DNA from 4 places in the Paenibacillus sp. S28 genome. Region 1 is predicted to be linked to each of the others. Evidence: riboswitches for the same ligand, from Rfam matches in the RefSeq annotation. Region 1 holds a riboswitch; each other region holds the start of a gene.
The links. A riboswitch is a leader RNA that binds a small molecule or an ion and turns the genes downstream of it on or off. The one in region 1 is predicted to bind cyclic di-AMP.
Positions count from the first base shown of each region.

Region 2: it holds a riboswitch for cyclic di-AMP, as region 1 does, so the genes downstream of both, IAE55_RS31835 (ubiquitin-like domain-containing protein) here and IAE55_RS32930 (C40 family peptidase) in region 1, are expected to answer to the same signal.
Region 3: it holds a riboswitch for cyclic di-AMP, as region 1 does, so the genes downstream of both, IAE55_RS10010 (alpha/beta fold hydrolase) here and IAE55_RS32930 (C40 family peptidase) in region 1, are expected to answer to the same signal.
Region 4: it holds a riboswitch for cyclic di-AMP, as region 1 does, so the genes downstream of both, IAE55_RS23010 (hypothetical protein) here and IAE55_RS32930 (C40 family peptidase) in region 1, are expected to answer to the same signal.

Region 1 is NZ_JACVTM010000030.1:5,857-13,931, forward strand. Features, by position in the region: gene IAE55_RS32915 (M1 family metallopeptidase) at 91-2,079, shown strand; gene IAE55_RS32920 (hypothetical protein) at 2,090-2,932, shown strand; cyclic di-AMP (ydaO/yuaA leader) riboswitch at 3,206-3,343, shown strand; gene IAE55_RS32925 (C40 family peptidase) at 3,348-3,815, shown strand; cyclic di-AMP (ydaO/yuaA leader) riboswitch at 4,193-4,332, shown strand; gene IAE55_RS32930 (C40 family peptidase) at 4,336-4,827, shown strand; gene IAE55_RS32935 (GNAT family N-acetyltransferase) at 5,049-5,537, shown strand; gene IAE55_RS32940 (c-type cytochrome) at 5,703-6,062, shown strand; gene IAE55_RS32945 (4a-hydroxytetrahydrobiopterin dehydratase) at 6,146-6,451, opposite strand; gene IAE55_RS32950 (hypothetical protein) at 6,638-6,931, opposite strand; gene motA (flagellar motor stator protein MotA) at 7,277-8,075, shown strand, end outside; gene motB (flagellar motor protein MotB) at 8,061-8,075, shown strand, end outside.
Region 2 is NZ_JACVTM010000026.1:7,268-15,342, reverse strand. Features, by position in the region: gene rsmA (16S rRNA (adenine(1518)-N(6)/adenine(1519)-N(6))-dimethyltransferase RsmA) at 1-110, opposite strand, end outside; gene rnmV (ribonuclease M5) at 107-661, opposite strand; gene IAE55_RS31835 (ubiquitin-like domain-containing protein) at 890-2,059, opposite strand; cyclic di-AMP (ydaO/yuaA leader) riboswitch at 2,330-2,556, opposite strand; gene IAE55_RS31830 (TatD family hydrolase) at 2,762-3,532, opposite strand; gene IAE55_RS31825 (HD domain-containing protein) at 3,591-4,871, opposite strand; gene IAE55_RS31820 (AbrB/MazE/SpoVT family DNA-binding domain-containing protein) at 5,194-5,448, shown strand; gene rsmI (16S rRNA (cytidine(1402)-2'-O)-methyltransferase) at 5,756-6,640, opposite strand; gene IAE55_RS31810 (tRNA1(Val) (adenine(37)-N6)-methyltransferase) at 6,637-7,404, opposite strand; gene yabA (DNA replication initiation control protein YabA) at 7,517-7,882, opposite strand; gene IAE55_RS31800 (PSP1 domain-containing protein) at 7,912-8,075, opposite strand, start outside.
Region 3 is NZ_JACVTM010000003.1:305,079-313,153, forward strand. Features, by position in the region: gene IAE55_RS10000 (MATE family efflux transporter) at 1-809, shown strand, start outside; gene IAE55_RS10005 (hypothetical protein) at 850-1,479, opposite strand; cyclic di-AMP (ydaO/yuaA leader) riboswitch at 1,964-2,151, shown strand; cyclic di-AMP (ydaO/yuaA leader) riboswitch at 2,239-2,403, shown strand; gene IAE55_RS10010 (alpha/beta fold hydrolase) at 2,587-3,402, shown strand; gene IAE55_RS10015 (SDR family NAD(P)-dependent oxidoreductase) at 3,565-4,410, opposite strand; gene csaA (chaperone CsaA) at 4,689-5,018, shown strand; gene IAE55_RS10025 (DinB family protein) at 5,049-5,561, shown strand; gene IAE55_RS10030 (LysR family transcriptional regulator) at 5,620-6,498, opposite strand; gene IAE55_RS10035 (MFS transporter) at 6,682-7,902, shown strand; gene IAE55_RS10040 (VOC family protein) at 7,971-8,075, opposite strand, start outside.
Region 4 is NZ_JACVTM010000010.1:178,741-186,815, forward strand. Features, by position in the region: gene IAE55_RS22985 (PAS domain-containing protein) at 1-101, opposite strand, end outside; gene IAE55_RS22990 (helix-turn-helix domain-containing protein) at 348-704, shown strand; gene IAE55_RS22995 (urease accessory UreF family protein) at 794-1,453, opposite strand; tRNA gene IAE55_RS23000 (tRNA-Leu) at 1,706-1,788, shown strand; gene IAE55_RS23005 (glutathione peroxidase) at 1,862-2,356, opposite strand; cyclic di-AMP (ydaO/yuaA leader) riboswitch at 2,667-2,877, shown strand; cyclic di-AMP (ydaO/yuaA leader) riboswitch at 3,000-3,172, shown strand; gene IAE55_RS23010 (hypothetical protein) at 3,310-3,699, shown strand; gene kdpF (K(+)-transporting ATPase subunit F) at 3,841-3,918, shown strand; gene kdpA (potassium-transporting ATPase subunit KdpA) at 3,988-5,667, shown strand; gene kdpB (potassium-transporting ATPase subunit KdpB) at 5,684-7,714, shown strand; gene kdpC (potassium-transporting ATPase subunit KdpC) at 7,772-8,075, shown strand, end outside.

The DNA of each region.
Region 1 (8,075 bases):
CCCGTCCAACTTAATTTTATTTTAACTAATAATCGCTGGAAAGCCAACATATACATGCTGTAGATGCTTGTCAACGGGAGGTATTCGTATATGGCCCCAGCACGCGCCAAACTCGTCTTTTTATCCTTTCTCGTTCTTGTACTCCTGATTACGGGAACACTGTGGTTCGTCTTTAAGGATTCGCCCGAGTCCATGCCTTCCTACGCTCCGGATCAGGCCAAGCCTCCAGCGGCTTACAAGCCTCCGTCACCGATGGAGAGCGTTCAGCAGCCGACCGCGGAGGTGCTCAGCAAGCGGGTGGTGGAATATCACATCGATACGACCCTTGATCCGGACAGCCGGGTAATTAAAGGAACCCAGACCCTGACCTGGACTCATCCCGGCAAAAAAACGGTAAACGAGCTGTATTTTCACCTCTATCCGAACGCCTTCGCTTCCATGGATACGACGTTTATGAAGGAATCCGGCGGGAAGCTGCGCAATGACACGATGCCTGCCGACGGCTTTGGGTCCATGACACTGACTGCGATGAAGACTGCCGACGGTCTGTCGCTGATGCACCGGATTCAATACGTGCAGCCGGATGACGGCAATACGAAGGACAAGACCTTGATGAAGGTGCGTCTTCCGCGGCCGGTGAAACCAGGTGAAAGCATCACGCTGTCCATGCAATTCGAAGTCCAACTGCCCAAAATCTTCGCCCGAATGGGGACCGCCGGTAACTTTGTCATGGCCGGGCAATGGTTCCCCAAAATCGCCGTCTACGAGCCCGTGGGAACGCGCGGCCGGACGAGCGAGGGCTGGGACCTGCACCAGTACCACGGCAATTCGGAATTCTACTCCGATTTCGGCATTTACAGCGTCCGCATTCACGTACCGAAGAACTACACGGTGGCCGCAACCGGTTTCCCGGTGCAGAACTCACAGATCAAGAACGGCGAGAAGATCTATCAGTTCTACGCCGACGACGTACATGACTTTGCCTGGGCCGCATCCCCCGACTTTATCGTCGCCGAGGAGCCGTTCTCTTCAGCGGAGGTGCCCGGGGTCCGGATCAAGCTGTATCTCGATCCCGCCCACAAGGATTTGAAGGAGCGCTACTTCTACGCCGCCAAGGCCGCGCTTAAATATTTCAGCAAATGGTACGGGAAGTATCCGTATTCCACTCTATCTATCGTCGTTCCGCCCGAAGCAGGCAACGGGGCAGGCGGCATGGAGTATCCAACGCTGATTACGGCCTTCGGGGCCAAGGACGACTCCCCGGGTTACGACCTCGAGCGGACCGTCATCCATGAAATCGGCCATCAGTACTTCTACGGCATGATCGCCAGCAACGAGTTCGAGGAGGCCTGGCTGGACGAAGGCTTCACCTCCTATGCTGAGGATAAGCTGATGGAGCAGGAATACGGCGTCATCCCCAATCTGCCGATTCAGTCCTCGCTCATCGCTTCACCTGCGCCGCTGACCCAGGACGCCTGGAAATATACGTCGCAGAATCAATATGCACTGAACGTGTATTACCGCGGCAAGATGGTCCTGAAAGAAATGGAGACGCTGACCGGCGCCCAGACCATGAAGAAAATCATGTCCACCTATGCGAAGAAATACCGTTTCGAACATCCTGCCACGGCTGATTTTCAAAAGGTGGTCGAGCAGGTAACCAGCAAGTCGTGGCAAACCTTCTTCGATCAATATGTATACGGCAGCCAGATGGCGGATTTTTCGGTCGACGAAATTACGGTGCGCAAGGATAAAGATTCGGCGCAGCCCCGGTATGATTCTATGGTGAAGGTCAGCAAAAAGGGCGGCGATCTGCCGCAGGTGCCGATTCTGTTCACGTTTACGGACGGGCATCAGATCAAAAAGGTTTGGGACGTAAAGAACGCCAGCACCCAGTTCAAGCTGACATACAGCTCCCCGCTGGCCTGGGCCATGATCGATCCCGGCTATACGATCGTGCTGGAAAACAAACATGTGAACAACTACCTGAAGGCGGACATGGATCATAAAGTGCTCCTCCGCTGGAACGTAAGCATTACCAAGCTGATTGAAACCCTGCTTGGAAGTCTGTCCTGGTGAGGTGAGAGCAGTGAAATCCTATATTGTTAACGGTTGGAAAAGCGTCAAAGACCAATTTTATGTCATGATCATCATGTTCCTGTACCAGCTGCTCTGGGGCTACTTCCTGTACCGTCTGATCGATTCGGCGGTCGTGCCGCTGCTGATGCGGTATCCCGATCCCCCGCCGACCGAACTCAGCCAAGTCCTCTATTATGTGGAGGGACAAATGAGCTTAACCCAAAGCAGCACCGTGCATACCTACCTGTGGGTTCTGTTGGGGATGGTCGCCCTCCGCATGCTGCTGACCCCTTTTATCCACGCGGGCATCTTCTATGGCCTGCACCGGGAGCATCAGGGGGAACGCGGACTGTTTTTCTTCCAGGGCATGAAGCTGCACGGCAAAACGGTGTTTCTTTTTCACCTGATCGAATGGGTGCTTATCGCCGCTCCGTTATACTGGATGATCCCGAAGATGTATCCAATCCTGCTCAGCGCGATCCAAAACCATGCCCAGCTGCTTCACTGCATCCCGTACATTGCAGTCTGGCTTCTGTACTGCTACATCGTCCATCAGATGATTCTGTTCATGCAGTTTGGCAAAACCGGTGGAACCAGCATGTTCTCCTCGCTCTGGATCTGCCTGCGAAGCGCGCTGCCGGTCATCGGTATATCCGTTCTGCTGGGCGCGGTCAGCCTGCTCTTGTATGGCATTACCAGCAGCGTCTCTCTGATCTGGGCAGGGCTTGCCACCCTGATTATCCAACAGGGCTATCATATGGTCAGCTGTATCTTTAAATTATGGAATATCTCCTCCCAATATGATTTGTGGCATCAGCAAATGAACCGTACGAAAAAAAATATTTCGGAATAGTTAAAATTTTGTCATCACTTTAATCCGCTGATAAAAGAAGAACCCCGTCTCTTTCTGTTGAAAAGAGGCGGGGTTTTTGTTGTAAAATGATTGTTAACCATTTGCCAAAGTATAAATCCTCTGTTAAAATAATCCGAGTACGAACTTAGTAACAACTTTGTAATCTTTGCTGTAACGATTTTGACTTTGCTGTAACTGATTTCATCATTTGTCCGTTCATTTGATTGGTATGTACGATTATAGGTAACTTGTCAGCATGTCCATTTCCGGTGCAATCATCACGAGCCGAATTCCCGGGCACCAGGAAGCGGGGGATCCAATTTTGGGTGAATTGATCTCGCTACAGAGGGATCATAGGGGACCTTCTACCGAATCCTTAAGCTAACCTCGCAGGCATTGGAAGGGGTTTATTTTTTTGAAGAAGAAGTTGGCAGCCGCAGCGCTGGGCCTTACACTTGCGTTCTCCATGGGCACCGGCAGCGTATTTGCGGATTCATCTCTGAATCACATCGTTAACAACACGATCGGCGTTTCTTACAAAACCGGCGGAACAACTACGAACGGCTTCGATTGCTCCGGTTTTACCCGTTACGTGTACCAAAAGCTGGGGTTAACCCTCCCGCGTGTATCGGCTGCGCAATATAAAACAGGTACCGCTGTTTCCAAAAGCCAGCTGAGAGCAGGAGACCTTGTTTTCTTTAACACCCTAGGCGCAGGCGTTTCCCATGTCGGCATTTACATCGGCAACGGAAAATTCGCGCACGCGTCCTCTTCGAAAGGCGTTACCATTAGCAAACTGAGCCAAAGCTACTACGCCAACCGCTACGTTGGCGCCAAACGGGTCATGAGTACGGCCAAATACCAAGCTGCGGTTTACAATTGATTATCTCTCGAAAACAATGCATATCCAGAACAACCCGCGCCGCTGATTTTTGCCGAAATCGCCCCGCGGGTTTGTTGTTACTTATTAGACGTACGAACCACCGAAAAGGTAACAGCATTTCAAAAAAATTTTTTAAACGAGTAAATCCACGATTTTCTCCTGTTTTTTCCACCCTTGTCATTTCTTTTACCCACTCGTCCAACAAATAAACATCATTTCCTATAATTTTTCCTACAAATCTTCTTTTTCTGTTAGAAACAATTGCCAAAGTCCGATTCCTTTGTTACAATAGTCCCAGCGATAGTAACAACTTTGTAATCTTTACCTGACACAAAGTTGCGAACGAATAAGAAGTAACAGGGAATTATACATAGTGTAAAAAGTTCATGCCGAATTTCCTCACACTAAGGAAAGCGGGGGAACCAGTTATGGGTGAATTGATCTTGCTTCAGAGGGATCATAGGGGGCCTTCTACCGAATCCTTAAGCTAACCTCGCAGGCGCCGGAAGGGGTATTTTACTTGAAGAAGAAACTTGCAGCAGCAGTCATGAGTTTCGCCATCGTGCTCACGGTCGGCACAGGAAGCGCTTTCGCGGATTCCAAGATGGATAAAGTGATCGACAGTGCGATCGGAACCAAGTACAGAACGGGCGGAACCACAACAAGCGGATTTGACTGCTCGGGATTTACAATGTACGTATTTGATCAATTGGGCATCGATCTGCCCCATCAGTCTGGATCCCAGTTCAGCATGGGTTCGGCCGTATCCCGCAGTGATCTGAGAGCAGGCGACTTGGTATTCTTTAATACATCGGGAGCCGGAGTATCCCATGTCGGAATTTACGTCGGCGACGGAAAATTCGCACATGCCTCCACTTCTCGCGGTGTGATCATCAGCTCTCTGAGCGACAGCTACTACGTCAACCGCTACGTTGGCGCCAAACGAATCATGAGTACGGATAAATACAAAACCGCCGCCGTCGATTCCGAGGACGTAGATGACGTCCAGTAATGCAGGTAAAGCAAGGGTACGAGATCCCGTAGAATGAGATTTTTGCCGAAATCTCCTTTTGCGGGATTTTTTGCGGACAGAAATGGGTAACCCTTCCATTCCCGCCCGCTACTCCTCATTTACCCCTATATTCCGGAATTAAACAGATATCTGCGGCAATCCGGAATATTTTTTCTCTAATGTTCAAATCCTACAGGGAGGTCTGGAAGGGAGATCTGCACATGAACCTCCAACATGAGAGCTTCATGATCGTTCCCATGACCCGGGAGCATGCTGAGACCGTCTGCGGTTGGGCGTACGAACCTCCATACGATTTATACGGCTGGCTGCCGTGGGATCAGATGGAGGCGCTTGGCGTCGAATTTGGTGATCCTGAGGTGAGGCAAAGCCAGTATGTGTCCGTCCTGGATGCTGAACATACCTTGTGCGGGTTCGCGCAGTTCTTTCCCTTGGCAGGCGTGACCCGGCTTGGTGTTGGCATGCGGCCTGATTTATGCGGCCAGGGGCTGGGTAAGAGCTTTATGCAGGCTGTGGTCGGCGCAGCCCGGGAAAAACGGCCTGGGGACGAAATCGACCTTGAAGTGCACACATGGAATAAGCGGGCCATCCGGGCTTACGGGAAGTCGGGGTTTGTTATCGCTGATACCTACCCCAAGCTGACCCCTGAAGGTGAACAGCTGTTTCACTGTATGGTCTATGAAGGGATCTAACTTTGAAAATTCCATCATCATAAAAATGGTACAAATTTGTGTATTTTTGGTGGCCCCAAGTTTGGATTCGTTTGCTTTTTTGACACAAACTATTTGATGTGATGGCTTGTTCCGTTATAATGAAGGAATGAAGAATGACAGTTTACATAGAAAGGACGAAAACGGATGCAAAAATGGATCATGAGCGGTGTATTAACGATCGCAGTGGTTATGGCAATTGTGCTCATGTTTACGCTTCCAGGCAAAGAGCAGGTGGCGGAAGAAGAGAAGCCGACCATGCCGGAAGTTACGATGGACGCCGCAGCGGCCGAATCTACGATTAAAGCACAGGGCTGCATTAGCTGTCACGGGGATCAGCTTCAGGGTGCCGTAGGCCCGAACCTTCAAAAGATCGGAAGCCAACTGTCCGCTGAAGAGATTTACACCATTATCACTAAAGGTAAAGGCGGCATGCCATCCTTTAAAGACAAGTTGAAAGCTGAAGAGATCGCCAATGTGGCCCAGTGGTTGGCTGAGAAGAAATAACGGTTGTAACGCATACAGAAACACGCTTTGGAAGAACGGGACGTTCATCGCAAAGCGTGTTTTTATTTGCTGCATTATTCTCGTTACCTTTTTTCGCCGGAACGCATTTTTTCAAACAGTTCGTTAAATTGGTGAGCCTCCTTGACATCCAGGGACGTAATCCCGCCTTCATCCCATGAAGTCAAACGCAGCGTCACATTTTTATAATCAATCGTAATAAAGGGGTGGTGGCCAAAAGCCTCTGAAATGGCCGCAACCTCATCCACAAAGGAAATGCCCTTCATGAAATTGGAGAAAACGTATTTGCGCACGATCCAGCGGCCCTCTTCAAGCTCCCAGCCTTCCAGCTTAGACAAATGCGTTTCTACTTCTTCTTGCGTATATACCATTCTTCCGTTCCTCCCTGAAACCTAACATCCCCGAGGTTCACCAGGATGTGTCATTAATGTATGCTCGGGCGAAAAACCTTTACCCATTGTATTCATCCCTGAATGTAATCATGCTTCTCCAAGGAGAGTACATACGAATAATATCTTACCATGGACGGGTTTAAAAAATCCATCCGGCCCCAGGGACTATATCAGTGAGACTACGGTCAGCTCCTCGTCGCCGATCAAGAGGTTGATCCGGTGATGGTCCTTGTCATACATCACGATACCGCTTCCAACGGTGATGACAGGTTCGGCTCCCAGCGCATAGAACAAATCCTCCGCCAGCGCCTCATGCACCTCACGCTTCTCTTTGATGCCCAGCTGCATCCAATCCTGCTCCGCCATTTCAAAAAATAAATAACTGTCCGGAATTTCCCCGACAGCTGCCGTCAAATCGGTCAATATGCCGTCATAGTCACGACCATGCTTAACACCCATGCCATTCCCTCCATATCGAAGTTTAGTTACTCATACGATCTATAAGCGATTATTGTGAATGGTGAATGCCCTGCTCCATGCGCCCCTGTGTCAGGGTCTCAAGTGGGCCATTCGTCACCCGTTTGTGCTGTGATTATTCCCTTCAGGGTATGCTGCTCGGACTTGATTTTGTAGGACAGATGAACCTTGTCATTTCATTATACCGGAAAATATCCCTTAAAAAAAAAGAGAATGGTGTCGATAAATAATATAAACCGTTTTTTGTGAAAGCGACCATGTTGCAAGGATGTAAACGCGGTCGATTCCGAAAGGATTCAATTCTATTTCTCATGGATGAGGTGTGCAATGGAAATTTCAACGATTGTTGGCCTGATACTCGGTGTGGTTGCAGTCCTAGTCGGCATGGTGCTGAAGGGCGCCCCGATCGTCAGCCTGCTGACGCCCGCCGCTTATGTCATTATTCTCGCCGGAACCGCCGCTACGCTGTTTATCGGCTTTCCGATGTCTGAGGTCAAAAAGTTCCCAAAGCTGTTAAAAATGACCTTCGTCAAACAAAAACTCATGCAGCGTCAAGAGCTCATCACCCTGTTCATGGAGTGGGCCTCCATCACCCGCCGGGAAGGCCTCCTCGCTCTGGAGACCAAGGTCGAAGAAATCGACGACGCCTTCCTGCGCAACGGTATGCGCATGATTATCGACGGTAACGACCAGGAGTTCGTCCGCGACGTCTTGATGGAAGATATTGCGGCGACGGAAGAGCGTCACCGTGCAGGTGCCCTGCTCTTCTCCCAGGCCGGTATGTATGCTCCTTCCCTCGGGGTGCTTGGTGCCGTCGTCGGCCTGATCGCTGCCCTGACCAAGATGGAGAATATGGCCGAGCTGGCCCACGCGATTGGCGCGGCCTTTATTGCGACGCTGCTCGGTATTTTTACCGGTTATGTCCTGTGGCACCCGATCGCCAATAAGCTGAAACGCCTGTCCAAAAAAGAAGTGGAGCTCAAGCTCATGATGGTGGAAGGACTGCTGTCGATTCAATCCGGCGTATCCACCATTGCGATCAGCCAGAAGCTCTCCGTCTTCTTAACCCCTTCCGAGCGTGCTCAAATGAATGAGAAGGAGGATGGTTCAGGTGGCCAAGAAGACT
Region 2 (8,075 bases), on a different contig from region 1:
TTTTGGTCGATCAAAAAATTTTGCCCCAGGCTCTTCTTGAATGAAAAGCCGTGGCGCTGGATGATTTCTTTGGTTCGCCTTGGTGTGGCGATGTCGTCCATGCCGTTCACGTTGTCCGGCCTCCTTCATCTTCGATACGGGCAAGCGCATCCGCGAATTCTTCGCGGGATATTTGAAATATAGCGAGTCGCTTATAAAATTGCTTGCCATTGCAGTAGCCGATACCGAGGAGGTTGCCCATCGCCATCCGCCGGGCGGCGGCATCCGGGTGCACCAGCAGCCCCGCCTCCATCAGGTCCTCCATGTCGATCTGGCTTTCCGCGCCCTCATAAGAGGTGTGAACCCGCTCCAGAGCTCTGCGGATCGCCGCAGGCGAGGCGTTCTCCACACCGATATCCCCCTTGCGGGTCGCATCGGCCTCCGGGATAAACGCATGCTTGCAGCCGGGCACCTTGGCCGAAATGATTTTGCGGATTCTTTCGCCGGCGTGGTCCGGGTCCGTCAGCACAATGACCCCCCGCCGCTCCTGAGCCAGCGCGATCCGCTGGAGTATACGCGCATTGATGGCCGAGCCGCCTGTCTCGATCGTATCGGCATCCACCGCCCGCTTCACGGCCACGGTATCATCCCGGCCTTCCACCACAATGACTTCTTTAATCATGATTTCCTGTCTTCCTTTCGAGTACATTATACCCGTCAATGCCGCCGGACAGCCAAGTATCCCTGCAAGTGGGCATAACCGTGATGCCTGTTCAGGTACTTTGCGGGGTCCCGGTATAGACAAACTGCTGTAAATTAACAACAAAAAGAAGAGGAAAGCTCCTCTTCTTTAGCATGACATTTTCATGATCATAATACTATAACATTAGAATGGCAAAGTAAAACGAAATTAGTTCAGCTCCGGTTTGACCGGACCGATCACGTACACCTTAAGGCCGGATTTACGGCCAAAGTTGCGTGCCTGCTGGACGGAATCGTAGTATATATCGATTTTATTTCCCTTAATGGCTCCGCCTGTGTCTTCCGCACGACGGAAGCCAACGCCTTCAATGTAAACCCACCATCCCAAAGGAATGACGCTTGGATCAACCGCAATCGTGCGGCCTTCCGTGACGCGTGTTCCTGTGGCGGTGCGTGTGCCGACTCCGGACTCGCCAGACGAATAAGCGGTCATGGATACTTTGATCAGCTTCTTGTAGGAAAAGTCAACGCCAGCCTTGCTGACCCGGTTGTTACTGCTGCTGCTGACCTTCTTCACCTTGGCAGGGGTAGAAGAAGCTTTGGCAACGGCTGTTTTGACTTCGGTCACTACGGGAACAGGCTTTTTCTTCGTGCCGACGGCAATGACCTTATCCTTGGTCACCGTCTGCACTTTTTTGCCCACCATTTTCATGGACACCAGCTTGCCGTCTTTGTACTTCTTCTCAATGTACTGCACCATGACGCCAGGAGCTCCCTGCTGAATCACCCGCGACTCGCCTTTGTAAATGCTGGGGTCGGAGGTTTTGACCACCCGGAAGGGGAGGGATTCATGACGCTGTACCACTTGTTTGTTCATCCGGACGATCCGGATGTCCGTGTTGGTGGAGACCGCCGTTTCGACAGCCGGAGTCACAATGTCCGTTTCCTTGACTTTGACGCCGGTTTCTTTCAGCACGTCGCCGACCGTTTTGGCCGTTGTATACAAATGCTTCGTTGCACCATCAGCCGTCACTTTCACAGGACTCGCGCGGTCGATCACGACCTTGTCGCCGTCGGATATAGCCCCGCTCAGCGGCATCGATATTTGGTCCTCGGGTTTCAGACTGATTTCCTGCTCATCCAGCATTTCTTGAAGTAAAGATGTATTGGTCTGTACAGATTTCATTTGACCGTCTACTACCAAATAAACTTGTTTTCGCGATTGACTGTACACGAGCAGCAAGATCATCAGGGTAACCGCGATTGAAACGATAGCTGCAGTGGAGATCTGGCGCAAATTCTCATGCTTCCATCGCAATGCGTAAGACATGCTGGAGATTTTTGAATCATGGGTCTTCTCTGGTTGGAAAACGCCCACTTTCTCGATCCTCCTTCATAGCCTCGCCGTCTAGAGTTATGCATGATTGTATTTGACGCGACTATACTCAATTTTTTACAAGAACCCACAGAAAGCATGCGTTCTTGCACCATGAACCAATCTCTCCATCATGATTTGTCACCTCCTGTTATACAACAGTATGATGACTGCCTCTCCTTTATTCAAAACAAAAGAAGCCGATAGAAAAGAGCTTACGAGGACTCTTTCGTGGCTTCCGGATGTCTGAATATCGGAATTGTCATGCACGAGGGTACCTCTCTTTATCCGCTTACGGGGTTAGCTGTCGGGTTCGGGCGAAAGAGAGCCGCCCTATTCGCGTCCTTACGCTCATGGCGTAAAGCCGTTCAATTCACCCCAGAGACCCAAGAAAGAAATCAAATACGCTTGCGGGCATGGGACCACTTCCGGTCTGTCATGACCCGCTCCAGTATTGGTTCCCCCGTTCTCCCATGCGGGAGACTCAGCGAGACTGGTTCATGAAAGCTGCGAAGGTAAGACCTTAACGACAGCTCAATGATTCACTGAAAAGATGATATCCTGTTTTGATGCATGTTGTAAAGCAGTAATCAACCACGTTTATTTGAAAAAGTGGTTAAAAAAATGTAATATTCGGCGTTTTGTTTGTTAAAATTCTTTAATCATTCGCTCATGCTCATTTTTTCGGCTGTTTTTCTCCCGATTTCACACAATTCCAAATCGTTCCAGCCCATTTTGGGTGGTAATCCGGGCAATTTCCTCCAGGTCAACCCCCTTAATCAGGGCTGCCGCTTCAGCGACCAGACGGACGTTTGCCGACTCGTTTCTCTTTCCTCGGAAAGGATGCGGCGTGAGATAAGGGGAGTCGGTTTCGATGAGCAGCCTGTCCATCGGAACCTGAGCTAGGACCTCTTTGGGAACTCTGGCATTCTTGAACGTAATCGGTCCGCCAAACGAAAGATGGAAGCCCATATTCAGGCACAGCTTCGCGGTTTCCCAGCTCCCCGAGAACGAATGCATGACGCCGCCGACCTCGCCGGCCTTCTCTTCCCGTAATATTTTCACAATATCCTCATGGGCGTCCCGGTTATGTATAACAATTGGCATGTTGAGCTCTCGGGCCAGTCCGATCTGCTGGCGGAGGACCCGGTGCTGCACATCCTTCGGCGAGGTGTCCCAGTAGTAATCCAGTCCAATTTCACCGATGGCCACCACCTTGGGATGACTGCATAAGGATGCAATCCACTCCAGATCGCCTTCCTGCATAAAAACGGCGTCCTGCGGATGCCAGCCTATGGCCGCATATATAAAATCATACGTTTCCACCAGCTTCATCGTCGATGGAATCGTCTCCCGGTTAAAGCCAACGTTGATCATCCGGGTTACACCGGCTTGTACGGCATTGTCAATGACCCGCTCCCGGTCCTCGTCGAATTGTTGCGCATCCAGATGGGTGTGCGTGTCGAACAGTTCCATGAATTTGAACTCCCTTCTTGTCGGTACCCCATGTTCCTTTTCGTACGGTATTTTGTCATTAAAGCTTGAAAATGCGAGAAATCGAAGGAGAAAGATCGGTTATCGCCTTTTCTAGTTTATCTTCCGGATAATACAAGTGATATTTCCCGCGGTGAATGCCGCTGATGGAACGGACAATATCCGACACCTCGGATATTTCCCGCAGCTGCTCCTGGCGGTCGAGCAGTAGGATCTGTTTCTGGCTCGACTCGTCACCCGGACGAAATACATCGTAAGGAAGATCGGTCGGAAAATCAATCTCCAGATCATATTCTGGGTTCATTCCAGCTTGTCCAAACTCCCGGCGGATTTCATCGATCATTTCCAAATCGACGGAGTCCATTTCTACATATTTATACAGTTTACGGTGCATAAATCGGGTGCACAGCTCGCTGAGTATGCGGTCGTCCTCATAGGACCACTGGAGGAAAGCCGTTTGAATCAGCGCCTCGTCCAGCTTCAGATAAGCTTGCACGTCCAGTTTGTCTTCAAAGAGCTGCGGCAGCGGCTCGACCATAAAGCCAAATGGATAACCATCCTGGTACAGCTCCTTGGCCCGCCGGAAAATTTGGCGCAAAATAATTTCCGAACTGCGGGTTACCGGATGGAAGTAGACCTGCCAGTACATCTGGTACCTGGACATTAAATAATCCTCCACGGCATGCATCCCGGACTCTTTGACCACCACTCTCCCCTGGTAAGGACGGAGCATCCGCAGAATACGGTCAATATCAATCGTACCGTAGTTCACCCCGGTGTAATAGGCATCCCGAAGCAGGTAATCCATCCGGTCGGCATCCAAGGGGCTTGAAACGAGGTTCACCACAATCGGTTTATCATAGGTCTTCGCGATGACGGCGGAAACCTTGTCCGGGAAGTCCGGGGCAATCTCGCTCAAAATGTCATTCACTTCCGTATCTCCGGTGACAATCCGGCGCGTCCAGTCTTCATGATTCATATGAAAGGCCTCTTCAATCGAATGGGAAAAGGGGCCGTGTCCCAGGTCGTGCAGCAGCGCCGCACACAGCGTCAGCAGCCTCTCTTCTTTCGGCCAATCCGGATATCCGCTGCGCTCAAATTGCGAAATAATCCGTCGTGTAATCTCATATACCCCTAAAGAATGGGAGAAACGGCTGTGCTCCGCTCCATGAAACGTCAAATACGAGGTTCCAAGCTGCCGGATCCGCCGCAAGCGCTGAAATTCGGTCGTATTAATGAGCCTCCAAACCGTGGAGTCCTGGACGTGAATATAATTGTGAACCGGATCTTTAAAGACTTTTTCCTCACTTAGTGGGTTCATGTTCAGGTCAACTCCATTCATTTTGTGAAATTCGGGTTGTTAAGTGTTTTAATTTTGAAATATTTTTGACAATTGGTGTCGATACATGTCGAAATAAGCAGAATTAAGGTTTTCCAAATCGACATTATACTACCAAGGCGATATAATTGGAAAAGAATCCTGATATGAGTGATTTCCTAGCTGTTATGCTATTTGTAAGGTTATTGAACCAAATTTACTGGTTGACTGTTTTGGGAATCGTTGGTATTATTGATATCATTAAAGAGAGAACGTTGTCGAATTATGACATTTAAAACTATGGCGAGAGGAGCAATGATCAGTTATGATGAAATCAACTGGTATTGTAAGAAAGGTAGACGAACTGGGTCGGGTAGTTATCCCCATTGAACTGCGCCGTACCTTGGGCATTGGAGAGAAAGACGCACTTGAGATTTACGTGGACGGAGAACGTATTATGCTCAAGAAATACGAACCGGCCTGCATCTTCTGCGGCAATGCCGAGAATGTTACTTACTTCAAAGGAAAAATTGTTTGTCACGATTGCATATCAGAAATCCCAACACCTGTGACAAATTAAGATTTTTAGTATATAATAAGAGTAATTCAAATTGTTAATTCTAACCTTTTTCATATCTCCTTGGTGTCTCCTCGGCTTAGAACCCGGCCGTGGGAGGCATTTTTTTTGATTGAAGACGATATGACCGCTCCAAGGAGAAGAGAAGCAGCCGCACGATGCATCCTAACTCCGGCTGCTTCCATTTTGCCACAAATTCCCTATCCTCGGAAAAACTTTCATCCCTATAAAAGGCGACTGTCTTTTCAAAAATGTGGTTTACCCACCAAATTTCTCTCTTCTACCTACTGCTCCCTCACCACTGCATTTGTTACAATAGCGCGTTATACACATCCCTTTTGGAAACGCCGCGGTCGGCGGCCGCCTTCTTCATAGCGTCTTTCCTTGGCAACCCTTCCCCTTCGTAATGCTCCACATGCTCTTCCAAGGTCAGCTCCTGCCACCAAGCATCCCGCTGCTTCTGCTCCTCCTTCGGATCCGCGCCTTCCAGTACGAGGCAGTATTCGCCAATCGGAGCATGCTCCTCCAGATACTCGAGGCACTCTTCAATGGTTCCCCTGACAAACTCCTCATATCGCTTGGTCAGCTCACGGGCAAGCACAATTCTCCGATTGCCGAGAATTTCAAGGATGGCCTTGAGTGTCTTCATTACCCGATGAGGCGATTCGTAAAACAGCAGCGTTCCGGATGCCGCCTGCAGCGGCTCCAGTACCGCTTGAATCTCTTTGCGTTCCCGGGGAAGAAAACCGATAAACGTAAAGCGCTCGGTCGGAAGTCCCGACACGATCAGGGAGGATAACGCAGCATTGGCACCCGGGACCGGAATAACGGAAATCCCTTGTTCCAACGCCAGCTGAACGAGGTCGGCCCCGGGGTCGGAAATCGCCGGCAGACCGGCATCGCTGACAAGAGCCAAATTTTTTCCTTCTATTATATAGCGTATTAATTCGGGTCCGCTTGCCGCCTTATTATGCTCATGATAGCTGAACAACATAGACGGGGAAATGTCGAAATGGGTGAGCAGCTTGCGCGTCTGCCTTGTATCCTCTGCGGCGATGATGTCACAGGCCTTTAGCGTGTTTACCGCCCGAAACGTCATGTCCTCCAAATTGCCGATGGGCGTGGCCACCAGGTATAACGAACCCGGCGCGCCCTCTTCTTTTTCCTGAAAACTGCTTTGTATGCTCAGACTCATTCTTTTCCCTCTTTAGCTCCGTAGTAAATATCCAGAATTTCCGGGCAGTAGCTGTTATTCTCATTATATACAATGAGCGGCGGCAGCAACCGCACCTCCGGCTTGCCTTCCCTCATCGCCTCGACCAGCACCATATTCGCCTCCAAGTGGGCCCTTGGATGAACAAATCGAATCCGTTTCGGCTCCAGCCGATGCTGCCGCATCAGCGATATAATGTCTGCAAGCCGCTGCGGCTTATGAACCATGCTGACTTTCCCGCCGGGCTTGACCAATCTGAAGCAGGTCTGAATAACCTCTTCCAGGGTGCAGCTGATTTCATGGCGGGCGATCGCCTGGTGAGGATTCAGCTTGATATCGCTGCCGTTCAGTGGCATATAGGGCGGATTGACCGTAATGGCGTCATACACACCGTGCCCGGTCTCCTTGTGCAGCTCACGCAAATCGCCTTCGCGGATGAGAACCCGGTCATTTAAGCCGTTCAGCTCCACGCTCCGCCGGGCCATGTCCGCCAGACGGGGCTGAATTTCAATACCTTCAATAGCCGCCGCGGTACGGGTGGTGAGCAGCATCGGAATGACGCCGTTGCCCGTACACAGGTCGAGCACTCTCCCCTTGGCCGGAATCCCTGCGAAACGTGCCAGAAGTACCGCATCCATGGAAAAGCTGAACACTTCGTCGCTTTGGATAATATGCAAATCATGCGTCAGCAGATCGTCGAGACGTTCCGTCGGCCGCAGGCTTACCTGTGATTTATCAATTTTCATTCTTCATTTTCCTTCTCTGCAGCATAGGGTAACCTTCCTTGGTACTTTTACATAAAACCATTGTAAACCATAAAAACATTGAAAAAAAACCGTAGGGAGTTATCCTACGGCTTCATTTATTCAGAAAAGACAGGCAGAAAAGGCAATCGCCTTCTGTGCGCAAATGTCCATAATAGACGTTGCATATATGGAAACCTTCGTGATACAGCCTCGCGAGGTTGTCGTATCCTTCCCCCACCACGTCCTCGATCTCATGCTCCTGCTCTGCTGTGGCATGGGCCGGTTGTGGCAGCGGGGATCCTTCCTCCGGTATGGCTCCTTTTAATATTTTGCGCAGCTGCTCATTCTCCAGGCTCAGGCGGTTGTTTTCCTCCAGCAGCTCTTTGATGAGAAGCTTCATTTCACCCAGATCACTGTGAACCTGCTCCATTTGTGTTTCCATCTCTTGAATGTGTGCAAAAATATTTTTCTTTTCCAAGTTTCCACCCCGAAAGTAACCTCTACGGTTTACTTGATGACAACATCATCCAATGGCAGTTCCTTGACCTTGCTGATTTCAAACAGCTGGACATGGACGCTTCGGCTGCCGGCATTGATACCGACCACTTTGCCTTCTCCCAACGATGTGATGACGATTTTGCCTACTGATGGCAGCTCTTCCTTCACACTTT
Region 3 (8,075 bases), on a different contig from region 1:
CGAAGCTGGGCGTCGTCGGGGTGGCGATATCCACCGCCTTTGCCCAGTGCGTCGGGCTGGCCGTCAATCTGGTGCTGCTCCGCAAGGCGGCGGGCGTCTACATCCGCTGGAACGACCTGTTCGTGTGGAGCCGTGAGCATATCGGGAAGGTGCTACGCGTCGGCGTGCCGTCCTCGGCCGTGTCCTTGTCGTACTCCGCCAACCAGTTTGTGACCACGGCCTTTATTTCGTCGCTTGGGGCCAGCGTGCTGGCAACGAAAATTTACACGCAGAACATCATGTTCTTCGTCATGATTCTGGCCGTCTCGCTGGGCCGGGGCGGGCAGATCATCGTCGGGCAGCTGGTCGGCGCAGGCCAGAGGGAAGAGGCCTACAAGCAGGTGATCCGGAATTTGATCCGGAGCGAGCTGATCACGCTGGCGGCCGTCGCCGTGCTGACGCTGTTCCGGCAGCCGCTGATGAAGCTGTTCACGACCGACCCGGACATTATCGCGATGGGAGCGGCCCTGCTGCTGCTGAGCTTTCTGCTGGAGCCGGGGCGCAACTTCAACGTCATCCTGGAACGGTCGCTGCAGGCCGCCGGCGACGCCCGGTCCGCCATGATCGTGTCCATCACGGTGACCTGGCTCTTCAGCGTGCCGCTGACGTACCTGCTCGGCATCCATTGGGGATACGGCCTGTACGGTATCTGGGCAGCGTTTATCGCCGACGAATGGCTGCGGGGCATCCTGCTCTGGGTCCGCTGGAGGAGCAAGGCCTGGCAGCGAAAAGCGCTGGTGCAGCTTCGCAGCGAGGAGCAGGCGCTGTAGCCGCCCGCGCAGGCAGCACAAAAAAACCGCCACTCGGGGATTATCCGGGGTGGCGGTTCTTTGTGCTGGCGCCGAACAGGGACAGATATGCCGAGGAGCGGCGGATCAAGGCGCGGGTATCCGTCGGGAACTCCGGGCCGAGCAGCGGGAGGCGGTTGACGGGAGCGTTCGCCTGGACTTCCGTATCAAGGTCAGCCGTCAGGCCGGAGATCGCAAGCGACGTTCCTCCCCCGATCCGCAACGATGCTGCGGCTCCTTTGGCGTAAGCCGTACGATTCAGCTCGAGAAGGCCGGCATCAAGGGATCTTCCCATGTGTTCGGCTGTTGTGCGCGCGGTATGCTGCTCCAGGCGTGATCTGACATCAAGCAGCGCCATCAGCGCGAGCGGGTATTGATTGTGGTCCGGCTGCTTCAGAATGTGCATGGCCGTCGCGGTGATGGCCTCTTCCAGCGTCAGGCCGCAAATATAACGCAGGCAGCAGCCCCACCGTACCAGGTCGAAGGCTTGCTTGCCTGAGCACAGCAGGCCCTCGGCAAGCCCTTCCTCTCCCGAGTAAGGCAGCTTTACAATGCCGATCCGGCAGTTTTCCAGCCAGCCCAGGCTGTGGTGCTGGTACCTTGGAAGATCGATTTCAAACAGTTCGATGGTGGAGATCAAAGCCCGGTTCATCGTGACATCCTCCTTGACCGTGATTTCATGGATACTCCCTGCCGTCTTGTTCCGGATCGTCACGGCCAGTAGGGTTCCATACATGTGTCCGATTGGTAAACTATCCGAATCATACGTCCAAGGGATATCTTTGGCAAGAAGACGAGGCGGATTTTTTTAGATCAAAACCAGCATCTTTCCAGTGCAAAGTCCAAAATTCCGGTAAAAAGCCGCTTTTTTTCAGCCTAGCGGCTTCAGCCCTACTCCGGCATTATTTTCCGATCCAATGGGCGGGTTCAGCCATTTGAATGGCTTCCCGCCTTCAGTTATCCAGCAAAGCTAAGGAAAGCGGTAGGAAAGGCCGTAAAACAATGATTCCTACGGATTAGGACCCGTTTTCCCATCAGATCCCCAAATAAAGCAGGGAATCGTATCGTTTCCCTGCTTTACAGTTCGCCGTCCCAGGCGTATATTCATTTCATCATCCAATAGAGTAAGATTTGCGACTTGATGAACGCTGAATTTTCCGATGAAAAGCGGGGGAACCAATCGCAGTCCTCGTCCCACGGAGCTTTATGCTGGGGCTTGCGGCTTGCAGGGGTGAATCGGAGGCAGGATAACGCCTGTTTCCGTAGGGCTACTCTCACGGCCCGAATCCGTCAGCTAACCTCGTAAGCGTAGTTGAGAGCGGAGGAAACTGTGATTTGACGAATCAACACAGGGTATCTGCTCTGTGTTTTTCTGTGCGCTCATTTTGAAGGATGAAGCGTGTACATGGAATATGTCTATTCGCTGAATTTCCGCCGGAGGGCGGAAAGCGGGGGAACCGGTCGTGTCTGCAGCATCCGCTGCGGCCATATGGGGTGAATCTCGAAAGTGATGAGTAGGGCTACTCTTGGGCCCGAATCCGTCAGCTAACCACGCAAGCGTGTTAAGAGAGGCAGCTGTTATTCATGCAGATGGCAAGGCTTATTCGGCCTTGGAGTTGGAAGCATGGAAGAGTGTCCTCTTTCCGGTGCTTCTTTTTTGTTGTTTAAACAAGGAGAAGCATCGATTCCCAAGCGGGCGGCGCCCGCGATTTTGCACAAACAGAGAAAACAGGTTATTTGGGAGAGAGGAGAACATGAAGTGCCTCAGATACAAGTAAACGGAACCACGTTATATTACGAAATTCACGGCAGCGGCACGCCCATTGTGTTCATTCACGGGCATTTGTCGTCCCATCATATGTTTGAGCCCCAGGTCGAATATTTCAGCAAGCGGGCAAAGGTGATTGTGCTGGATCTCCGGGGTTACGGCAATTCGGGGAAGCTTGACGTGGAGGTCGGGCACATTATGGAAACCCAATGCAGCGATCTGTGCGAGCTGCTCAATAAGCTGCATATTACGCAGGCGACGCTTGTCGGCTGTTCCAGCGGAAGCGTGCTCGCCCAGACGTTTGCCGCCCTTCATCCGGACCGTATCAGCGCCCTGGTACTCGTAGACAGCTACTTCGCGGGATGCTTCGGGAAAAAGAACCATTTGCTGAATATTTGCGAGGCGTGCAGCTGGCTTTCTTATTATTTGCCTGCAGAGTTTTTCCTCCGGTCGCTGCGGGTGACGTATAACCGGTGGAGACCGGTCTACAGCATCCTCCGCAAGGAGCTGTACCACAAGCGGCCGACAGAGTCGATCAAGCAGCGCATGGAGCTGCTGCGTATGGAGATGCCCGCCAATTTGGCGCGGCTGCCGATGCCTGTACTGTGCGTCGCAGGCAGCCAAAGCGAGTGGTTCGTCAAGCAAATGCAGCGGGCGGCCACCCTTTTCCGGCATGTGCAGCTGGCGACGATCGAGGATGCGATGTATCCGACCCATTTGTGCCAGCCCCATGCATTCAACCGCATGCTGCTGAACTTTTTGATGGACCAGCATATTTACCGGACTCGGGAAGCCTATGGAGGATAGCCCGCGGTCATGGGATTTGCCTCCTGGAAAGAAAACCGCATCTTGAATCGCACTGGCCTTCACTCAAACGATCTACTCGCTGTATTAGGCAGCAAGTTAACCGCCCGATAAGAAGGCGGTTAACTGAGCTCTAGCGAGTATTCGTTTTTTCAATGAGACTGATTATATTAAAAAGGGAGGGATGAACCGTCCATCAATATCGGTGAACCCGTATTCCTGGGCAAGATCACCAGCCTGTAGTACCAGTCCGTTTTTCAGTTTCACTTCATCATCCCCAGCTAGGGCTGACACCGCTCGCCCTACGTAATACGGCGACTCCGTGTGTTTCAGAGCATCAACCTCCTTCCAATGAGCTTCATCTGTACCGAAGTTCCTTAATACCAGTTCTGTTCTCATCCAGCCAGGGGAGACCGCTACCACGGTTATTTCAGTGCTTTTGAGATCATGAGCTAATCCGAGCACTGAGCGGTTAATGGTATTCTTGGCGAGGTCGTAATAGAAAGTTCCTAAATACTTATCCTGATCCTGAAATGTGGTATGTACGATCAATCCAGAATCAGCTTCCAGCATAAGCGGAATCGCATAATGGTTTGTCGCTATTTGTGGGCGTACTCCATTCTGAAACATCGCATCCCACATGTTCAGCGGATATTCCCAGAATGGTTTGGATTGTAAATTCACTTCCAAGTCATGCAGTCCCCAGACGTTATTCACTAGGATATGGAGCCGTCCTTGTTCCTGTCGGATTCTCTCGATCAAAGCTTGTGTATCCTCATCACGGGTATGATCGCAACGACATGCGTACGCCTCTCCTCCATGACTTCGAATCTCCTCCACAGTTTCATCGATACTGCCTGGAAAACCGTGTGTAGTCGTGCCTCGTAAACTTCTTCCGGACACATAAACTACTGCTCCGGCTTTCCCAAGTTCAACGGCAATCCCTCGTCCTGCTCCCCGGCTTCCTCCGGTTACAAGAGCGATTTTCCCAGCGAGTCTCTTCAAGTTCATCTACTCCTTCGCAGTTATTTATTTCACCATACTAAAGTAATGCGTCATTAACTGTCGTATTTGAGGATGAACGATTGATTTTTAGAATAAATGAAAAGGCAAGCTTGAAAGTTAGGCATATTGCTAATTTGTTATTTGCGGCTATATCGATAAAATACGTTATGGGAATCTGGGCTGCGGTGTGCAGCCTTTTTTTAGGTTGGTGAAAGTGCTTTTGCCATTGACAGGCAGGGATATAATGGAGAGATATAATCATGGCATAAGAAGGAGGAAAAGTTGTGGCAACCATCGAAGATTTGATGAAGCTGGACATTCGCATCGGAACGGTGGTCAAGGCGGAGCCTTTTCCGGAGGCGCGCAAGCCGGCGCTCAAGCTGAGCATTGATTTCGGGGAGCTTGGAGTCAAGCGTTCCTCGGCCCAGATTACGAGAAGGTATACCCCGGAGCAGCTGGTCGGCCGCCAGGTGGCCGCCGTCGTTAATTTTCCCGTACGGCGGATTGCCGGATATGAATCGGAAGTGCTCGTTCTAGGCGGAGTTCCGGAAGAGGGCGATGTGGTGCTGCTGGCCCCTGATGTGCCTGTCGGCAACGGCACGCCCATTGCTTGAACATTTTACAAAACGAAAGGATGGATACCGATGATTCTACGCCCAACGAAGGATGACTACAACGAAGGTTTCGCCAAGTATGTCTCTCTCGTACCTGAGGGGAACCTCGAGGAGATTCTGAACGGGTCTTTGAACCGGACGACCGCGTTTTATTCTGCACTGACGGAAGAAAAGGGGAACTACCGCTATGCGCCAGGCAAATGGAGCTTGAAAGAGGTGCTCGGCCATATTACGGATAATGAGCGCATCATGTGCTACAGGCTGCTCCGTATCGCCAGGGGGGACACCACGCCTTTGACCGGCTATGACGAGGAAGTGCTGATGGAAGGCGCAGCCTTTGACCGTTTCTCCATCGCCGAGCTTCTCGAGGATTTTGCCGCCGTTCGCCGCTCCACGCTGACGCTGCTGCGGAGCATTCCGGACGAGGCCTGGACCCGCAGAGGTATCGTGAACGGTTATGAATCCACCGCCGCCGCTTGGGCGTATATTCTGACCGGACATGAAATCCACCATTATAACGTGATCCAGGAAAGATACATATAACTTCCCAAGGGTCAAAATTGGGCCGATTGCCGGCCATGCTGCGCGCCTCGAGCTCGCACTATGATTTGAGGCGCTCCTCGGCAAGATGAATAAAAGCCTGCGCAGCATGGCCCAAATATTTATCCGCCCGGTAAATGATGCTCATTTCCCTGTAGGGCGGATCATCATGGATGGGGAGGAACCGCAGCTTTGGATCGCCGATGGCTTCGACGAGCGTAGGCGTCTGAACGGTAACCCCCATGTTTTCCCGGACAAAGCGGAAGAGCGAAGGATTAGACGTCGTTTCCACGACGATGTCCAGGTTAAACCCGTTCTTCCGGCAGTATTGCTCGACGAGCTCCCTTCCCCAGAACCCCTTGGGATACATAATGATCGGCAGGCCGTTCAGTTCAGTCAGGGAGACCGACTCCCTGCCGGCCAGCTCGTGTTCGGCAGATACCACCACGCCATACTCCTCCCGGGGCAGGGACCTGACCACCAGCCGGTTGTCGTAAAGCGGCTTGAGCGAGATGCCGATATCGATTTCCGTACTAAGGACGAGGTCCGCTACATCGACGGCCGAGACGATCTTGAGCCGGACGTTCGGATACCGGTTGCGGAAATCGATGAACATCGGGGTCAGGCGGAAATCGAGCTCGGAAGGCAGCACGCCGACGCCGAGCGTACCGCCCTGGTGATGGCGAAGTTCGCCGATCTCCAGCTTGGCGTTCTGCAAATTTTGAAAAATTCCCCTTGCCTGCTTAAGCAGGACCGAGCCTGCATCGGTCACCGCAATCCGTTTGCCGATCCGGTCAAACAAGGGCATGCCGACCTCCTCCTCCAAGGCCTTAATCTGCAGGCTTAAATTCGGCTGGGAGATGCCGAGCTTATCTGCGGCTCTCGTAAAATGCAGCTCCTCGCATACGGCCACGAAATACTCCAGTTGCCTCAGTTCCATGTTATTTCCTCCTGTTCATGAACGATAGATCGCGGCGTACCGAAGTGGAAGTAAACCCTAGAATGTGTGAAAACACGGTATTATCATTTGTATAACAAATTATTATTATAATTTCAATATAATTGATAAATGATCCCTCTCCCATTAAGATGTGATCAAATCGATCTGAGGGAGAGAGAAATAATGAGAAAACCTTCACTGTTCATGATGGCTGTCGCCTTCATTTTGGCCTCTTTAAATTTGCGGCCCGCAATGAATTCCATCTCGCCCATGCTGCAAGCCATCCAGCGGGATTTGGGCATGAGCGCGTTGTCGGCAAGTCTGCTTACGTCCATTCCGGTGCTGTGCATGGGGATATTTCCGTCTTTTGCGGTCAAACTGGGCCAGCGTGCCGGGCTGGAGCGCGTCATCGGCTGGTCGATTGCGGTCATCGGCGCCGGTACGGTGCTGAGATGGTTCACCGGGTCGTCAGCATACCTGCTGCTGACCACCATCCTGGCCGGGCTCGGGATTGCTGCGGCAGGACCGCTGCTGTCCGGGTTCATTAAGCAGCATTTTCCCGCCAAGGTGCCCGTTATGATTTCGCTCTATACCGTCTCCATGGCGGTCGGAGCCGCGCTCGCATCGGGATTGTCCCTGCCTTTATCGGTCCGGGCCCATTCGTGGCAGGAATCGCTGGCGGTTTGGGCTATCCTGGCTGCCGTCGCCCTGCCGGTATGGTGGTGGTCGGTTCTCCGTCATACCCGTCGGCCTGCCCGTGCGGAGCGCTCGGCAAGGGCGACCGGACTTCCCTGGAACAGCGCCAAAGCATGGGCTCTCACGTTGTCCTTTGGCCTGCTGGCTGTTCTGTTCTTTTCGGTCACGGCTTGGATGCCTCCGGTTGTGGAACATATGGGATACGGCAGAGCCTATGCGGCGAACATGCTTGTCTTGTTCTCCCTGACGCAGATTCCCGTCGGCCTCCTGTTTCCGCACTTGCTCCGGCGTCTGCCTTCCCGACGCTTCTGGCTGGCGCTGGGCGCACTGTCGATGGCCGCCGGCTTCCTGATGCTCTGGATATCCGTGACGCCGTGGCTGGCGGCGATTCTGATCGGCATCGGTCCCGGCGTGCTGTTCCCGGTCAATCTGATGATGCCGATCGAAGCGGTAAGCGATGCTCAGCAGGCGACAGCCTGGTCGGCCATGAGCCAATCGGTGGGATACGTGATTGGCGCGATGGGACCGATGCTGCTTGGCGTGATCCACGACGCTGCCGGCAGCTATACGCTGCTCATCCCGGTGCTGCTTGCCGTCACGCTGGCCATGGCGGGGGTTCAGCAGCTGGCCGCGAAGCCTAAAGCGGCGAAGGCGCTAAACAAGCAGCGGGCGAAGGAAAAGGAAACAGCCCTTCCCTTGGCAGAGTAAGGAAAGGGCCGACGATGACGGAGCATCAGCCTGCCGGCTGGCAGTATAGATCGGGACGGGGGCAGGCTTTAGCAGAGGACCTCGACCGTAAACCCGCCCGGTGCCTCGACGTAGAATGTATACCCGTGCGCATGCTGCGGAGGCTTGACATCGTATCCGTCCTCCAGCAGCTT
Region 4 (8,075 bases), on a different contig from region 1:
GCGTGGTTCACTGAAATGATAACTCCTCCGGCATCCACGACGGCAATACATTGCCTCATGGCATGGATCAATTCATGATAAGAAATGTCGAGTGTGTGCAAAAGCGGTCGCTCCCTGTCTTGGTATTGGTCATAAGCGGGCCCGAATCGCGTTGGAAAGGTAAGGTCAGATATGAAGTGAATGATTGCAGGGCGGTTGGATTAGAAAAGGGACTAATGATACAATAAGAGCCATAGGTATGGAAATTCCTAATATAAAGAATACTATACACGTTTTTGCGTCATATTGCAAGCATAAAATTACTTAAATGCGTCGTTTTTTGCGACATGACTGGAAGGCGGTTTTTTATGCAATCCATTTACGGACGTATTGAGGCATTAATTAAGCAGAAGGGGATGACCAAAAAGTCGTTTTGCGAGCAGCTTAATATCAGCACGGGGAATTTCGGAGATTGGAAAAGGGGGAAGTCCACCCCGAGCACCAATAAATTGATCGAAATTTCGAGCTTTTTCGGCGTCAGCCTTGACTGGCTGATTCTGGGCAAGGAACCGGGGCCGTATATGGTGAAAGAGCAGCAGGATCCTTATTTGTGGGAAAACGGAAGGCAGTTAAACGAAATGCCGCTATCCGATCACGAGAAGGAGTTTATTAAGGAGTACATCAAGTTTGTGGAATACCGGAAGAACCAGTCCCGCGATCAGTAAGATGAAGGTCAAGTACATACATGGGAACAGAAAAGGCACTTCGCTGCGGCAGGGCAGAGCGGAGTGCCTTTGTGGTGTTGGTAAAGGGTTCACGAGGCGATATGGGAGTCGTTCTCCTGGATGTTGACAAGGTCTGTGGGCAGGGAGTCTTTCTCCGCTGTCCATGCGCGCTCCATTTCAGCCGTCCATTTGCCGGCCAACGCTTTGGCGTCGTGAGGCGGAATGCTTAGCGAGCGGGCAGCGAGCTGGATGCATGTGCAGACCGCAGATTGCATATAGCCATAAACGGTGTGGTCGCGGCTGGACCCGAGCTGATAGTTGACATAGGCATGCGCCGTGGCCAGGCAGACGGGAGACAGCTCCTTCTGCGCGAGTTCGTCAAGAACCTTCAGATTGAGCCAGGGGTACAGAGCCTGGGCCAGTTTCAAAAGTCTTCTGCCCCGTTGGCGCACCGCTTCATCATTTTCATGTACAGCGATTCTTCCGAGGATGTACCGGTCAATTATGGCGATCTGACGGATATCCCGTTGGTCGGCAGCTGCGTAAATCGCCAGAATGGCCGCGCCGTCTTGGCGGACCAAGCGATTCATCATCGGATGAAGGATGAACCCTTCCAGCTCTTCCTGGCTCTGGATGCGCCCTTCTGCAATTCGGGTTTGGAGGTCAAACACATGGCTGAAGCCTCCAACCGACAAGTCGTTATCCAGCGTTTGCACGTAATCGAGCAGTTTGGTGCTTTTGTCGTTCAACACGGTCACCTCCAGATTATCTTATGATAAGAAATATGACGTGAATTGCAGATTGAAATCATCGAGCACTATTATTTGTAAGTTAATATTACATAAATATAATGATTTGTCAATGTTATGGCGACTTATTCAGTATATTCGTTGGTTTTTATGTTATATAATATTACATATATGATGTTCTAGTGCATTTCCCTTTACAATTCGGATGATTTTGTGTATAATAAAAAAGTTCGCTAAATGAACTTTGGATATGCGGTAGTGGTGGAATGGCAGACACGCTATCTTGAGGGGGTAGTGGGCGTACGCCCGTGGAGGTTCGAGTCCTCTCTACCGCATCTATGAACACAGAAAGAAGCTTCCTTGGAGAAATCCAGGGAAGCTTTTTTTGCTTTGTGGCATGTTGTGTCACTATTCGCTTTTTCGGGATGCAAGCAGCTTGCGGATGTCGTTTTCGATTTTGTCCGGTGTCGTTTTGGGCGCGTAACGCTTGATGACCCTGCCCTTGGAATCGACCAGGAACTTGGTAAAGTTCCACTTGACCGCTTTTGATCCGAGCACGCCCGGCGCTTCCCGGGTAAGATATTGAAACAGTGGATGGGCGTTGCTGCCCTTGACGTCGATCTTCTCAAACATCGGGAACGTGACCCCGTAATTCATCTGGCAGAATTCGCCGATCTCCTCGCTGGTACCTGGCTCCTGATTGGCAAACTGGTTGCTCGGAAAACCGAGAATTTGAAAATGATGGTCGCGGAACTCGTCGTACAGCTCCTGCAGCCCGCGAAACTGCGGCGTAAATCCGCATTTGCTGGCCGTGTTCACGATCAGCAGCACGTCACCTTCATATTCCTTTAACGATACCTCTTTGCCGCGCAGCGTGTTCACTTGAAAATCGTAGACGCTCACTGCCATCCTCCTCCTTTTGTGCTGCTATGAATCATCATCCAGCCGAAGCATTTACCAAGCGCACAATTTAATTTTAAACGATTGAACTGTAATGTCAATGCGGATATTCCTGCGAGCCAGTGTCCCTGAATGACCTGGTTTTCATAAATGCGCCAAATCGGGAGCATGGAAGAGGTAGAAGTCAAAAAGCCAAAATGTAAGCGCTAATAAGGTCCTGAATGTTCCAAAATTCGCGGTTCATGATTTTTAGACTGCCTTTACAGCTTGGAAGGAGCGGGTGTATGATTCAGAGCGTATTCAATACAGTTTCCATTACTAATCGCTGAGTTTCCGCAAAAAAGCGCGGAAATCGGGGGAACCAAACGCGTGCCATGGAGCAGCGAACCGGTGTGAGAGTCGGGGGTCTGCTGCCAGCCGCAGGGGTGAATCCCGGCTACGGATGCCATGGATCCGGCCGGGTAGAGCGACTCTCACCGCTCGAATCCGTCAGCTAACCTCGTAAGCGCCGTTTGAGAGAGGAATGATGAAACTTGCGACCCGAATAAACTTTCGGATCACAGGGGGATCAGCTGGCCTCTGTGTTTTTTTTACCCTTTTTTAGCTTACTGGAACAAAAGAGAGCATTCATCACAATCACATACACTTATCAATAACGCTTAATTCCGGCCGGAAACGGCCGGGAGCGGGGGAACCACAGCGGCCGCCTGGAACGGAAGCCGCCGGGGTGAATCTTTCCGGTACGGTAAGTACCGGAAGGTAGGGCGACTCTCACGCCCGAATCCGACAGCTAACCTCGTCAGCGTAACGGGAGAGGCAGCACTTGTCGTGCGCATGTTGAATATAGGACGATCCTATTTATATTCGTCCACATTCAAGAAGCCGCGGGAAAGGTCCTTCTTTCCCTGCGGCTTCTTTTGCGTATTCGCGGCTGCCGCACAGGAGGAGCCTTTGAAATGGACAACGTCGTCATTGTGACCGCGCCGAACGAGGCGGGACGCAATTTTATCAAGCTGCTGATGTATTGGAAGAGGCCCTTTGCCGTTCTGACCAACAGTGCCCGGGAGGAACGCCTCTTGAGAAAAATGGGGGTGCAGCGGATCATCCGGCTGAATACGAATCACGCGGAGGATTGGGTGGTTCCCGAAATAGAGGTCGGCAAAATCTTTCTGTTTGAAAGCAGCCTCAACCTGACCTGCCGCTATTTGCAAATCTGCCGTCCCTGGACGTCGGAACCGGTATATGTCATTACGCAGAGGGGCAGCTCACCCGGCATTTACCGGGGGCTTGGTGCAGATCACATCATTTATACCTTAAACGGCGAAGTCGGATTTTTACTGAAATAAAGATGATTCTAACCATGCAAAGGAGAGACCGGAAACGATGATGGATGTATATATGATACTTGCACTCGCTGCCACTTATGGCGTGTTCTTGTTATTTCTTCATTGGTGCGGCCGAGTGGTGGAAGAAGGGGGCAAAGACCAATGATTGTCGTTGGAGCATTCGCCGTGCTTGTCTTTATCTATTTGGTTTACGCCTTGATCCATCCGGAAAAATTTTGACCGGTATTTTAAATCTGTAAGCCTCAAGGGGCCAAAGCAGAACATGCTCGTAAGAGGGGGAAGCCAACCTTGGATATTTTGCAAATTTGTATCGTGATTTTCGTTCTCCTGCTGCTCGTGAAGCCGGTAGGCACTTACGTATATCATATGTTTTCCAATGAACCGAATCGGACGGACCGGATCTTTGGCGGCGTGGAAAGAGTTCTATACCGGATCATCGGGCTGAAGCAGCGGGGCAGCATGAATTGGAAAAAGTACGCGCTCAGCATGATCGCAACCAATATCTTTCTGGTAGCGATCAGCTATATATTGCTCCGAACGATGGGCGCCCTTCCGGGCAACCCGAGCGGCATCGGCAATATGGAGGCGAGTCTGTCCTTCAACACGGTCATCAGCTTTATGACGAACACGAACCTCCAGCATTACAGCGGAGAGAGCGGCATGTCTTATTTTGGCCAAATGATCGTCATCACGATGATGATGTTTACCTCGGCAGCCTCGGGCCTGGCTATCGCGATTGCTTTTATGCGCGGCATCACCCGCAGGGGTGAGGGGCTCGGGAACTTCTTCGAGGACTTTATCAAGGCGCATGTCCGCCTGTTCGTGCCGCTCGCCCTCATCGTGACCCTGGTGCTGGTCGGGCTCAAAGTGCCGCAGACGCTGGAGCCGCTGCGGGCCGTGCAAACGTTGGGAGGCGGCGTGCAGCAGATTCCGCTGGGTCCTGTAGCCTCGCTGGAATCGATCAAGCACCTCGGAACAAACGGGGGAGGTTTCTTCGGCGTCAACTCGGCCCATCCGTTCGAGAACCCGAGCCCGCTGACCAACGTGATCGAAATTCTCAGCATGTGGACGATTTCAGCGTCGCTGCCTTACACGTTCGGACGGTTCGCCCGGAACAAGAAGCAGGGCTGGATGATTTTCAGCGTCATGATGACGCTGTTCGTAGCGTTCCTGTGCCTGACGTATTTCGCGGAAAAAGCCGGCAACCCGCTGATCAACCAATTGGGAATCAACAGCTCGGCCGGCAGCATGGAAGGCAAGGAGGTGCGCTTTGGTATCGCGCAGTCCGCGTTGTTCACGACGGTCACCACTGCCGCAACGACGGGGTCGGTCAACAACATGCATGATACGCTGACGCCTCTGGGGGGACTTGCGCCTCTGGCCGAAATGATGCTGAACGTCGTGTTCGGCGGCAAGGGGGTCGGCTTCGTCAATATGATCATGTATGCGATCCTTGGCGTATTTATCTGCGGCCTAATGGTTGGCCGGACGCCGGAATTTTTGGGCCGGAAAATCGAAGCCCGGGAGATGAAGCTGATCGCGGTGGCGATTCTGATGCATCCCTTCATTATTCTTGCGCCGACGGCGATTTCGTTTATGACGCACCTGGGAACCGACGCCTTCTCCAATCCTTCGTATCACAGCTTGAGCCAGTCGCTCTATGAGTTCACCTCCTCGGCGGCGAATAACGGCTCCGGGTTCGAGGGATTGGCGGACAATACCGTATTCTGGAACGTCAGCACCGGTCTGGTGATGCTCCTCGGCCGATATATCTCGATTATCGCGCTGCTCGCCGTTGCAGGTTCGCTGGCGGTGAAGCAGAAGGTCGCCGAGACTCAGGGCACCTTCCGGACGGACAACAAGCTGTTCGCCGGCATTTTGACCGGAACCGTGCTGCTGATCGGGGCGCTGACGTTCCTTCCGGTTCTCGTTTTGGGGCCGGTCGCCGAATTTTTAACACTTAACTAAAGAGGTGGAGCAAGTCATGAGCGGACAACGCAAAAGCATGCTGTCTGGCGGCATTGCCAAACAGGCGCTGAAAGACAGCTTTATGAAACTGAACCCGGCCGTAATGATGAAAAATCCGGTCATGTTCGTTGTGGAGGTCGGCACCTTCGTGGTGCTGCTGATGGTTCTTTTTCCCTCTTATTTTCATACCGGGGGACGGATAGGGTTTAATCTGACCGTGTTTCTGATATTGCTCTTCACCGTCCTGTTCGCGAATTTCGCGGAGGCGCTGGCGGAAGGCCGGGGCAAGGCCCAGGCCGATACGCTCAAGAAGAGCAAAAAAGACATAACGGCGAACAAAATCGTTGGCGGCGAGATCAAGGTCGTCAGCTCAGCCGAGCTGCGCAAAGGCGATGTCGTCATCGTCTCCCAGGGCGAGATGATCCCGGGTGACGGGGAAGTCATCGAAGGGCTGGCATCGGTTGACGAATCGGCGATTACCGGCGAATCGGCACCGGTGATCAAAGAAGCCGGCGGCGATTTCAGCTCGGTCACCGGGGGAACCCGCGTCGTCAGTGACCAGATCAAGGTGATGATCAAAAGCGATCCAGGCGAATCGTTCCTGGACCGGATGATATCTCTGGTCGAAGGGGCGGCGCGCCAGAAAACACCTAATGAAATTGCTCTTAACACGCTGCTTACAACACTAACGTTGATATTTCTGATCGTGGTTGTCACGTTAGCGCCAATTGCCAAGCATTTCGGGATTTCGCTGGATATCCCGGTGCTGATCTCCCTGCTCGTGTGCCTCATTCCGACGACGATCGGCGGGCTGCTGTCCGCCATCGGCATCGCGGGCATGGACCGGGTTACGCAGTTCAACGTGCTGGCCATGTCGGGGAAAGCCGTAGAGGCATCCGGTGACATCAACACGATCATTTTGGATAAAACGGGCACGATTACCTTCGGTAACCGGATGGCGAGCCAGTTCATTCCGGTGGGGGACGCGGATTATGGGGAAACCGCCTATTGGGCAGCCGTCAGCTCGGTTAAAGACGAGACGCCGGAAGGCCGCTCCGTGCTGGAACTGATGAAGAAGCAGTCGATGGAGGTTCATCCGGAAGCGGCCGCCGCTGGAGAGTTTATCGAGTTCAAGGCGGAGACGCGGATGAGCGGCATCGACCTGGTGGATGGGCGGCATGTCCGTAAAGGGGCGGTGGACGCGGTGAAGCGCTGGGTGCTGGCCCAAGGTGGAAATATTCCGGCAGATCTGGATATGGAATCCGATAAAATCGCGTCGGAAGGCGGTACGCCACTGGCAATCGCTGTGGACAGCCGTATTTACGGGTTGATTCACCTGAAGGATACGGTCAAACCCGGCATGAAGGAACGCTTTGACCAGCTCCGGCAAATGGGGATCAAGACGATCATGTGTACCGGCGACAACCCGCTGACCGCGGCTACGATTGCCCGGGAGGCGGGCGTCGATGACTTTATCGCCGAGAGCAAGCCGGAGGACAAAATCGCGGTCATCCGCCGCGAGCAGGCCGAGGGCAAGCTGGTCGCCATGACCGGCGACGGCACGAACGACGCGCCGGCGCTGGCTCAGGCCGACGTCGGGCTCGCGATGAACAGCGGCACGGCGGCTGCGAAGGAAGCGGCCAACATGGTCGACCTCGATTCTGATCCGACGAAGATCATCGAGGTCGTGGCCATCGGCAAGCAGCTGCTGATGACCCGCGGCGCGCTCACCACGTTCAGCATCGCGAATGACGTGGCCAAATATTTTGCCATCATTCCCGCCATGTTCATGGCCGCTATCCCGGAAATGAACGTGCTGAACGTCATGAAGCTCGGCTCGCCGCTTTCGGCGATCTTAAGCGCCTTGATTTTCAATGCGGTCATTATCCCGCTGCTCATCCCGCTGGCGATGAAAGGGGTGGCCTACAAGCCGATAAGCTCGTCGCGCCTGCTCAGCCGCAACCTGCTTATCTTTGGCCTTGGCGGCGTGATTGCGCCTTTTATCGGCATCAAGCTGATTGATCTGGTGGTTCATTTGTGGATTTAGATAGAATGAACTAAAGAAATGGATAAGCGATAGATTATGATAAAGGGATGATACGATATGAAAACGACAGTGACGACGGCGGTCGGCGAAGAAAAGTGGAACGGTTCCTTGTGGGGTGTCGCGCTGCGCACGAGTCTGGTGCTGATCGTCCTATGCGGGATTGCGTACCCGCTGGTGAGCACGGGCCTGGCCCAGCTGATCTTTCCAAGCCAGGCGAGCGGCAGCATGCTTAAGGACAGCACGGGAAAGGTCGTGGGTTCCGAGCTGATTGGCCAGTCCTTTACGGACCCTTCCTTCTTCCAGGGGCGTGTTTCCAGCATTGATTACAAGGCAGAGGGTTCCGGATCGAACAACTATGCTC